2 regions of the Nonomuraea sp. NPDC001636 genome follow, and region 2 is predicted to be linked to the other one. Evidence: riboswitches for the same ligand, from Rfam matches in the RefSeq annotation. Region 2 holds a riboswitch; the other holds the start of a gene.
What was found. A riboswitch is a leader RNA that binds a small molecule or an ion and turns the genes downstream of it on or off. The one in region 2 is predicted to bind glycine.
Positions count from the first base shown of each region.

Region 1: it holds a riboswitch for glycine, as region 2 does, so the genes downstream of both, gcvT (glycine cleavage system aminomethyltransferase GcvT) here and gcvP (aminomethyl-transferring glycine dehydrogenase) in region 2, are expected to answer to the same signal.

Region 1 covers NZ_JBEOZT010000001.1:592,992-598,504, reverse strand. The annotation lists gene ABT158_RS02790 (M4 family metallopeptidase) at 1-789, shown strand, start outside; gene ABT158_RS02785 (M28 family peptidase) at 861-2,234, shown strand; glycine riboswitch at 2,497-2,594, shown strand; glycine riboswitch at 2,615-2,714, shown strand; gene gcvT (glycine cleavage system aminomethyltransferase GcvT) at 2,749-3,834, shown strand; gene gcvH (glycine cleavage system protein GcvH) at 3,831-4,220, shown strand; gene ABT158_RS02770 (L-serine ammonia-lyase) at 4,279-5,513, shown strand, end outside.
Region 2 covers NZ_JBEOZT010000002.1:173,438-178,950, reverse strand. The annotation lists gene ABT158_RS04580 (sugar phosphate nucleotidyltransferase) at 1-63, shown strand, start outside; gene ABT158_RS04575 (double zinc ribbon and FHA domain-containing protein) at 325-837, shown strand; gene ftsR (transcriptional regulator FtsR) at 861-1,487, shown strand; gene ABT158_RS04565 (bifunctional nuclease family protein) at 1,620-2,090, shown strand; gene ABT158_RS04560 (MerR family transcriptional regulator) at 2,238-2,858, shown strand; glycine riboswitch at 2,907-3,003, shown strand; gene gcvP (aminomethyl-transferring glycine dehydrogenase) at 3,170-5,513, shown strand, end outside.

The DNA.
Region 1 (5,513 bases), on a different contig from region 2:
TCCGGCGAGCCGACCTGCACCCAGGGCAGCAACGACTTCTCGGTCAACCTGAACCCCGCCTCCGGCAGCGTCACCCCCGGCCAGAGCACCACGACCACGGTGAGCACCACCGTGACCGGCGGCTCGGCGCAGTCGATCACCCTGCGGACCGGCACCCTGCCGGCCGGCGTGACCGCCTCGTTCAGCCCGGCCACGATCACCGCGGGGCAGAGCTCGACGCTGACGATCACCACCTCGGCCAGCAGCCCGCAGGGCAGCCACTCGATCGCCATCACGGCCGACGGCGCCGACGTGGACCGCCAGGCCACCTACAACCTGCAGATCGGGCAGAGCTCGCCGAACGACTTCTCCTTCGGCGTGACCCCGTCGTCGGCCTCGGTGCAGGCCGGTCAGTCGGCCACCGCCACGGTCAGCACGCAGGTCACCGCCGGTCAGGCGCAGAGCGTCGCCCTGTCGGCGAGCAACGTGCCCGCGGGCGTGACGGTCAGCTTCAGCCCGTCCACGATCACCGCCGGGCAGTCGTCCACGGTGACGTTCGCGACGACGAGCGGCGTGACGCCCAGCACGTACACGATCAGCCTGAACGCCGACGGCGCGAGCGCCGACCACTCGGCCTCCTTCAGCCTGACGGTGGGCGGCGGCCAGGGCACCACGTGGCAGACGTACACGGCCTACACGGCCGGACAGACCGTCACCTACCAGGGCACCAGCTACCGCTGCCTCCAGGCGCACACCAGCCTGCCGGGCTGGGAGCCGCCCAACACCCCTGCCCTCTGGCAGCCGGTCTAAGTCGCACGACCTGGGCGGCCACGCCGGGGTGGCCGCCCAACCCCCTTGAGGAGCCACAGATCGTGAACGCCATGCTCAGGCTGGGCGCCGCGGCCACCGCCGCGTTGGCCCTGACCCTCACCACGCCGGCCGGACCGGCCGGCGCCGCCGCCGACCCCGCGCCCGACATCCCCGTCGCGAACGTGACGGCGCATCTGAGCCAGTTGCAGTCCATCGCCACGAGCAACGGCGGCAACCGCGCCTCGGGCAGACCGGGCTTCACCGCCTCGATGAACTACATCAAGGGCAAGCTGGACGCGGCCGGCTTCACCACCCGCGTGCAGAACTTCAGCGGCGGCAGCAACCTGATCGCCGACTGGCCGGGCGGGCCCGCCAACCAGACCGTGATGCTCGGCGCCCACCTCGACAGCGTCGCGGCCGGCCCCGGGATCAACGACAACGGTTCCGGCTCGGCCGCGCTCCTGGAGAACGCCCTCACCCTCGCCGCCCGCAAGCCCACCCTCACCAAGCACGTGCGGTTCGGCTGGTGGGGCGCCGAGGAGGCGGGCATGGTCGGGTCCAGGTACTACGTGCAGAACGGCGGCGCGAGCGGCGTCGAGGTGTACCTGAACTTCGACATGATCGCCTCGACCAACGCCGGCTACTTCGTCTACGACGACGACGCGGCCATCCAGCGCACCTTCAACGACTACTTCGCCACCATCGGCCTGCAGACCGAGGGTGACAGGGAGGGCGACGGCCGCAGCGACCACGCCTCGTTCAAGACCGCGGGCGTCCGGGTCGGCGGCCTGGCCACGGGGGCCGGGGCGGTCAAGAGCTCGGCCCAGGCCGCCAAGTGGGGCGGCTCGGCCGGGCAGGCGTTCGACCGCTGCTACCACAGCGCGTGCGACAGCTACCCGAGCGCCATCAACACCACGGCGCTCGACCGCAACTCCGACGCCATCGCGTACGCCATATGGAAGCTCGCCGTGGGCACCGGCACGCCCACGGAGAACGACTACTCGATCTCGGTGACCCCGTCGTCGGCATCGGTCCAGGCCGGTCAGTCGGCTACCGCGGCGGTCAGTACCCAGGTCACGTCCGGCCAGGCGCAGAGCGTCGCGCTCTCCGCCGGGAACGTGCCGAGCGGGGTCACCGTCTCCTTCAGCCCGTCCACGGTTCAGGCGGGCCAGTCGTCCACCGTCACGATCGCCACCACCAGCGGCGTCGCGGCGGGGACGTACACCATAGGGATCAACGGCGACGGGGCGACGGCGGACCACTCCGCGTCCTTCACCCTGACCGTCGGAGGGGACGGCCAGGGCACCACCTGGACGGCTTACAAGTCGTACACGGCCGGAGACGTCGTCACCTACCAGGGGGTCAGCTACCGCTGCCTCCAGGCGCACACCAGCCTGCCGGGCTGGGAGCCGCCGAACGTGCCCGCCCTCTGGGCACGGGCCTGACCCTCGGGCCTGATCTCAGGGCCTGTGATCCGCAGGGCCTGATCCCGCGCGGGCCGGTCACCGCCGGCCCGCCCCGAGCTGCCGCGTGCGAGCTGACCTGCCATGACCGGCTCGCGCGCGGCCACCAACGCGGCCGCGACCCCGCCTCTCCGGGGCCGCGGCCGCTTTTCGCTGCGTGCGGGATGTCGCGGATGCCGCGGATGGCAGGGGGCGAAGCGCGACAACACCCCCATGACGGCACTAGGCTGACGGACATCACCGGCGAAACCGTGCGGGAGAGCACCCTGACAGCCGGTCAGGGTCCCTGAAGGAGCAAGCCCTCCCCGCGAACCTCTCAAGGCAAAGGACCGCGCGGCAGCCCTGTAAGGCGTTCTTACGGGGAGGTGACCTCTGGAAAGCAGGCCCTCGGGGCCTCGCCGAAGGTGAAAGTCCGGTAAAACTCGGGCGAAGCTCTCAGGCATCCATGACAGAGGGGGAGGATGCTGGCATCCAATCCTGTCCTGAGGTGCGACAAATGTCCCGACCTACGCCGCTACGAGACGTCCACGAGGCCCTAGGCGCCACGCTGACCGACTTCGCCGGCTGGCTCATGCCGCTCCGGTACGGCAGCGAGTCGGCGGAGCACAAAGCCGTCCGCGAGGCGGCCGGGCTGTTCGACCTCTCGCACATGGGCGAGATCTTCCTGACCGGTCCGCAGGCCGGAGAGGCCCTCGACTACGCGCTGGTCGGCCACCTGTCGGCGCTGGCGCCCGGCCGGGCCAGGTACACGATGATCGTGGACGAGCGCGGCGGGGTGCTCGACGACCTCATCGTCTACCGGCTGGCGGACGAGGAGTTCATGGTGGTGGCCAACGCCTCGAACTCCGACAAGGTCGCGGATGAGCTGAAAAATCGTACTAAGTCGTATGACGCGACGGTCGATGACCGCTCCCAGCAGTACGCCCTCATCGCAATCCAGGGCCCGAAGGCCCAGGAGATCCTGGCCACGCTCACCGACGCCGACCTCGACGGTCTCAAGTACTACGCGGGCCTGCCCGGCGTGGTCGACGGCCGCCAGGCGCTCATCGCCCGCACCGGCTACACCGGCGAGGACGGCTTCGAGCTGTTCGTCGCCAACCAGGACGCCGTGCCGCTCTGGCGCGCCCTGGAGGCCGCGGGCGAGCCGCACGGCCTGCGCGCCGCCGGTCTGTCCAGCCGCGACACCCTCAGGCTGGAGGCCGGCATGCCGCTCTACGGCAACGAGCTGAGCTCCGACCTGACCCCGTTCGACGCGGGGCTGGGCAGAGTGGTGAAATTCGACAAGCCCGGTGACTTCGTCGGCAGGGCGGCACTGGAGGCGGTCAAGGACGACCAGCCCCGCCGCCGCCTGGTCGGCCTGGTCGCCCAGGGCCGCCGGGTGCCGCGTCACGGCTACCCGGTCACCCGCGACGGCGCCGTCGTCGGCGAGGTCACCAGCGGTGCGCCCTCCCAGACCCTGGGCAAGCCCATCGCGATGGCCTACGTGGACGCCGGGGCCGACACAGGTCTGGCCGTGGACATCCGGGGCAGCCATGAACCTATGGACCTGGTCGAGCTGCCCTTCTACAGGAGGAACAAGTGAGCAACATCCCTGACGACCTGAACTACACCAAGGAGCACGAGTGGGTGTCGGGCGTGGACGACGGCATCACCGTGACCGTCGGCATCACGGCCTTCGCCGCCGAGGCTCTTGGTGACGTCGTCTTCGTGCAGCTCCCCGAGGTCGGTTCGACCGTCGAGGCGGGTGACTCGGTCGGCGAGGTCGAGTCCACCAAGTCGGTGAGCGAGATCTACGCGCCCGTCGGCGGCGAGATCGTCGAGGTGAACTCGGCCGTGGCCGACGACCCGTCGCTGGCCAACAGCGACCCGTACGGCGACGGCTGGATGTTCCGCGTCCGCATGGAGGGCGACGCGGAGGACCTGCTGTCCGCCGAGGAGTACACGGCGCTCACCTCAGGCGAGTCCTGACACCAACGCCGGGGCCCGCGGCGGGCCCCGGCACTTCCTGAACTGAAGGGCGCCATCAATGGCGATCAGCGTCTTCGACCTCTTCAAGATCGGCATCGGACCGTCCAGCTCCCACACGGGCGGCCCGATGGCCGCCGCGCACAAGTTCGCCCGCGGGCTGCACGACGACGGCCTGCTCCCCCGCGTGGCCCGTGTCGAGGTCATCCTGTACGGCTCGCTCGGCCTGACCGGCAAGGGCCACGGCAGCGACAAGGCGGTGCTGCTCGGCCTGTCCGGTGAGAAGCCGGAGCTGGTCGACGTCGACTCCGTCGACGCCCGTCTGGCCGAGATGCGCGCCGCGGGCACGGTCAAGCTCTACGGCGAGCACGAGATCCCCTTCGTCGTGGGCCAGGACCTCGTCTTCGAGCGCAAGATCTCCCTGCCCGAGCACCCCAACGGCATGCGCTTCACCGCCCGCGACGAGCAGGGCGGGACCGTGCGCGAGAAGGTCTACTTCTCCGTCGGCGGCGGCTTCGTCGTGGACGAGAAGGCCACCGGCGCCGACCGCATCAAGCCCGACGACACCGTCCTGCCCTACCCGTTCGCCTCGGGCGAGGAGCTGCTCAAGCACTGCTCGAACACCGGCCTGTCGATCTCCGCCCTGATGCTGGAGAACGAGAAGGCGTTCGGGCGCACCGAGGAGGAGATCCGCGCGGGCATCCTCAACCTGTGGCGGGTGATGTCGGAGTGCGTGCGGCGCGGCATCGGCAAGGAGGGCGTGCTGCCCGGCGGCCTGAAGGTCAAGCGCCGGGCCAACCAGCTCCACCGGCGGCTGCAGGCCGAGTCGGCCGAGAAGGACCCGCTGCAGGCGATGGACTGGGTGGCGCTGTTCGCCCTGGCCGTCAACGAGGAGAACGCCGCCGGCGGCCGCATCGTCACCGCCCCCACCAACGGCGCCGCGGGCATCATCCCGGCCGTGCTGACGTACTACACCAAGTTCGTCCCGAGCGCCGACGACGACGGCGTGGTGCGCTTCCTGCTCACGGCGGCCGCGATCGGCGTGCTGTTCAAGGAGAACGCCTCGATCTCCGGCGCCGAGGTCGGCTGCCAGGGCGAGGTGGGCTCGGCCTGCTCGATGGCCTCGGCCGGGCTGACCGAGGTCATGGGCGGCACCCCCGAGCAGGTGGAGAACGCCGCCGAGATCGGCATCGAGCACAACCTCGGGCTGACCTGCGACCCGATCGGCGGCCTGGTGCAGATCCCGTGCATCGAGCGCAACGCGGTGGCCTCCAACAAGGCCATCACGGCGGCCCG
Region 2 (5,513 bases):
ATGGACGGCGCGCAGGCACTGCTCGAACGGTGGGCCCGCGTGGTCGAGCAGGCGGCCGTCTGATCACGTAGAGTAGCGGAAAAGCCTTCGCCCGAGATGTGCGCGCGGAGTGCCGCAAGATCGTAATGTAGAAACGCGCGGCGGCATGGACCACGGGGTGGGGGCGGCGGTAACTTTGTCAGCGTCCGAACCGCAGTCCAGCGCCCCGCCTTGACCTTTGCCGCTGATCAGCGTAAGTTGCGGCATTCGCAAACTTGAAGAGCGAAGGCAGGCGCGTCCCCAGCACCGTCGCCGCGTCTTCGCGGTAGGAGGCCGAGCCGATCGATGCCGAGCGTCTACTGCACGCAGTGCGGGCACGCCAACCCCGAGGATGCCCGTTTCTGTTCCCGCTGTGGGTCACCGCTGACCAGACCCGAGGTCTCCGGGGACACCACGTCGACGATCTCGGTCGCGGGAATCGAGGCGTACGAGGCTGAGACAGGCGACATGCTCCTGGCCGAACGGGCGCTGGTCGAACAGCTCCCGCCCGGCACGGCGTTGCTCACGGTCACCAGGGGGCCCAACCAGGGCAGCCGGTTCCGGCTGGACAAAGACCTCACCACGACCGGGCGCCACCCGGAGAGCGACATCTTCCTCGACGACATCACCGTCTCCCGGCGCCACGTCGAGTTCTACCGCCACCGCGGCGGCCAGTTCTCCGTACGCGACGTGGGCAGCCTCAACGGCACCTACGTCAACCGCGAGCGCATCGAGGAGGTCCCCCTGCACTCCGGAGACGAGGTGCAGATCGGCAAGTTCCGCCTCGTCTTCCTGATGAGGGTCAACGCCGGCGCATGAGCTCACAGGCGGCACGCTCGCACATGAGCATCGGGGAGGTGCTCGCCCTGCTGCAGGGCGAGTTCCCCGACGTCACCGTGTCCAAGATCCGCTTCTTGGAGGGTGAGGGGCTGATCGAGCCCGAGCGCAGCCCCTCGGGCTACCGCAAGTTCACCCATCTCCACGTCGAGCAGTTGCGTTTCATCCTGACCGAGCAGCGCGACCACTACCTGCCGCTGCGGGTGATCAAGGACAGGATGGCCGAGAGCTTCGGCCGTCCGCGCGCGGTGCAGCAGACCCAGGAGGTCCGCTACGACCGGGCCCAGCTGCTGGAGGCGGCCGGCATCGACGAGGAGACCCTCGCCGAGCTGGAGGACTACGGCCTGCTCGCCCCCGTGGCCAGGCGCTACGACGAGGAGGCGCTGAAGATCGCGCGCAGCGTCGGCGCCCTGGCCCGCTTCGGCCTGCACGCCCGCCACCTGCGCGCGGTCAAGGCCGCCGCCGAGCGGGAGTGCGGGCTGGTCGAGCAGACCGTCGCGCCCATACTCAAGCGGCGCGCGCCCGGCGCCATCGGCGAGGCCGACGAGGCCGCCAGGGAGTTGTCCACGCTCCTGCTCGACCTGCACGCCTCCCTGGTGCGCCTCGGCGTCAGGTCTGTCCTGGGCCGCTGAGGGCACAGAGCTGGAAGGCCGGGGCACATTCCAGGCCTGCCGGGTGTTACGTTGAAATGCATAAGCGTGTAGCAGAAACGACCCAGTCAACAGCTGTGCCGGGCGACCGGCCGGCCGAATACGGAGCAGCCCGTGTTGCAGATGGAGGTCGTGGGCGTTCGAGTTGAGATGCCCACAAATCAGCCGATCGTCTTGCTCAAGGAGGCACACGGGGAACGGTTCCTTCCGATCTGGATCGGCATGACCGAGGCGACCGCGATCGCCCTGGCGCAGGCCGAGGAGCCGCCGCCCCGGCCGCTCACCCACGACCTGTTCAGGGACGTGCTGAGCGCGCTCGGCGTCGGGCTGCGCGCGGTCAACATCGTGGCCCTGCGTGACGGCATCTTCTTCGCCGACCTGGTGTTCTCCAACGGTGTGGAGGTCAGCGCCCGCCCCTCCGACTCGATCGCCCTGGCGCTGCGCACCGGCGCGCGCATCTTCGCCAGCGAAGAGGTGGTCCAGGAGGCCGGTGTGATCATCCCGGACGACCAGGAGGACGAGGTGGAGAAGTTCAGGGAGTTCCTTGACACGATCACTCCCGAGGACTTCGGCAGGGCGGGGTAGGTATTTCAGTGCATTTACGCTTCACGACGCGCCGAGCCGGATCGTTGACTGGGCATGGTCACGGTCCTACGGTGCAAGTGAAACCCGTGGTCGCCCTTTACGAACCCCCAGATCAGGCCATGGGATGAGAGAAAGCCGGAGGTCCGCGTGGCGGTCAGCAGCGGCGAGGGAAAGACGGCCGGCCAGGAAGATCCGGTGCGGCGCGAGAGCGCGCGGCAGCGTGCCGGAGAGCAGGGACTGCTCTTCGACGAGCAGCCCGCGACGGTGCCCGACGACATCGGATACCGCGGGCCCACAGCCTGTTCGGCAGCCGGCATCACCTACAGGCAGCTCGACTACTGGGCGCGCACGGGCCTGGTCGAGCCCACGATAAGAGCCGCGCACGGCTCGGGCTCGCAGCGGCTCTACAGCTTCCGCGACATCCTGGTGCTCAAGGTCGTCAAGCGGCTGCTCGACACCGGGGTGTCGTTGCAGCAGATCCGCACCGCGGTGCAGCATCTGCGTGACCGCGGGGTCGCCGACCTCGCGCAGATCACGCTCATGAGCGACGGTGTCAGCGTCTACGAGTGCACCTCGGCCGACGAGGTGATCGATCTCCTCCAGGGCGGCCAGGGCGTGTTCGGCATCGCGCTCGGCCGGGTCTGGCGAGAGGTCGAGGGCTCCCTCGCGGAGCTGCCGGGGGAACGGGCGGCGGTCGAGGACACCGTCCCGGCCGACCATCCCGCTGACGAGCTCGCCAAGCGGCGTCGCGCACGCCGCACGGGGTGAGCTGAACCGCTGAACACACCGTAGTAATCTAGGACAGAGTAAGGCTGATGACCCCGTGCGGGAGAGTCCCTGGGCTGCGGTCCTGGGGCGCCGAAGGAGCAACCCTCCCCGGAATCTCTCAGGCATCCCGTACCGCTCGGGTGAGGCAACTCTGGAAAGCAGGTGCGCCCGCCAGGCGCACCTCACCGACGGTGCAAGCCCCACGGCGGGGTGAAGCTCTCAGGTCGCGATGACGTCGCGATGACAGAGGGGGAGATCCGGCACTCGCCCGCGCCCTGGCGCCGGTCTCCAAGCCTCGGGAGGCAACCTCCATGACCGACCTGTCCGCTCCGCCGTTCTCGTCCAGGCACATCGGCCCATCCGAGTCCGAGCAGCAGCGCATGCTCGAGGCCGTGGGCTTCGAGTCCGTCGGCGATCTGGTGGCCGTGGCCGTGCCCGAGGCCATCAGGGTCAAGGACCGGCTCAAGCTGCCGGCCGCCGCGAGCGAGACCGAGGCCATCGCCGAGCTGCGCGAGCTGGCCTCCCGCAACCGGGTGCTGACCTCCATGATCGGCCTGGGCTACTACGACACCGTCACACCCGCCGTCATCCGGCGCAACCTGCTGGAGAACCCGGGCTGGTACACCGCCTACACGCCGTACCAGCCGGAGATCTCGCAGGGCCGCCTGGAGGCGCTGCTGAACTTCCAGACGGTCGTCTCCGACCTGACCGGCCTCGACGTCGCCGGCGCCTCCCTGCTGGACGAGGCCACCGCCGCGGCCGAGGCCATGACGCTGGCCCGCCGGGCCGGCAAGTCCAAGAGCGACGTGTTCGTGGTCGACGCCGACACGCTGCCCCAGACCAAGGCCGTGCTGGCCACCCGCGCCGAGCCGCTCGGCATCACGCTGGTCGAGCACGACCTCGACGGCGAGCTGCCCGAGTGCTTCGGCGTGCTCGTCCAGTACCCGGGCGCCTCCGGCCGCCTGCGCGACTTCCGCGACGTGGCCGCCAGGGCGCACGAGGCCGGCGCGCTCGTCGTGGCCGCCGCCGACCTGCTGGCCCTCACGCTCGTGGCCGCCCCCGGCGAGCTGGGCGCCGACATCGCCGTCGGCTCCTCCCAGCGCTTCGGCGTCTCCTTCGGGTTCGGCGGGCCGCACGCGGCCTACATGTCCGTACGCGAGGGCCTGCAGCGGCAGATGCCCGGCCGCCTGGTCGGCGTGTCGGTCGACGTCGACGGCGACCCCGCCTACCGGCTGGCCCTGCAGACCCGCGAGCAGCACATCCGCCGCGAGAAGGCCACCAGCAACATCTGCACCGCCCAGGTCCTGCTGGCCGTGATCGCCGGCATGTACGCCGTCTACCACGGCCCCGAGGGCCTGCGCCGGATCGCGCACCGCGTGCACCGGCACGCCGTCGCGCTGGCCGGCGGGCTGCGCGAGGCCGGCCTGGAGGTCGTGCACGGCGAGTTCTTCGACACCGTGCTCGTCCGGGTGCCCGGCAGGGCCGCCGAGGTGGTGGCCGCCGCCGCCGAGCGGGGCGTCAACCTGTGGCAGGCCGGCGACGACCACGTCTCGATCGCCTGCGACGAGAAGACCGGCGCGGCCGAGCTGGTCAAGGTGTGGGCCGCCTTCGGCGTCGAGCGCGAGGAGGTGGCGCTGGAGGCCGACGCGCTGCCGGCCGAACTGCTGCGCGAGTCGGACTACCTGACCCACCCGGTCTTCCACAGCCACCGCTCCGAGACCGCGATGCTGCGCTACCTGCGCAGGCTCCAGGACAAGGACATCGCGCTCGACCGTTCGATGATCCCGCTCGGCTCGTGCACGATGAAGCTGAACGCGACCACCGAGATGGAGCCGATCACCTGGCCGGAGTTCGCCGGCGTGCACCCGTACGCGCCGGAGGCCCAGACCGAGGGCTACCGGGAGCTCATCGGCACCCTGGAGGGCTGGCTGGCCGAGGTGACCGGCTACGACGCGGTCTCCATCCAGCCGAACGCCGGCTCCCAGGGCGAGTTCGCCGGCCTGCTGGCCATCCGCGCCTACCACCAGGCCAACGGCGACACCGAGCGGGACGTGTGCCTGATCCCGTCCTCGGCCCACGGCACGAACGCGGCCAGCGCCGTCATGGCGGGCATGCGGGTCGTGGTCGTGGCCTGCGACAGCGACGGGAACATCGACCTGGCCGACCTCGACGCCAAGATCGCCAAGCACCGTGACAGGCTCGCCGCGATCATGGTGACGTACCCGTCCACGCACGGCGTGTACGAGGAGTCGATCACCGAGGTCTGCGCCAAGGTGCACGAGGCCGGCGGCCAGGTCTACGTCGACGGCGCCAACCTCAACGCCCTGGTGGGCCTGGCCAAGCCGGGCGAGTTCGGCGCCGACGTGTCCCACCTCAACCTGCACAAGACGTTCTGCATCCCGCACGGCGGCGGCGGCCCCGGCGTCGGCCCGGTCGCGGTCCGCGGCCACCTGTCGGCCTACCTGCCCGGCCACCCGCTGCGCGACGGCGGCCCGGTCGGCCCGGTCTCGGCCGCCCCGTACGGCTCGGCGGGCATCCTGCCGATCTCGTGGGCGTACGTGCGGATGATGGGCTCCGAGGGCCTCACGGCGGCCACCGAGCAGGCCATCCTGTCGGCCAACTACCTGGCCCGGCGGCTGGCCCCGCACTACCCGG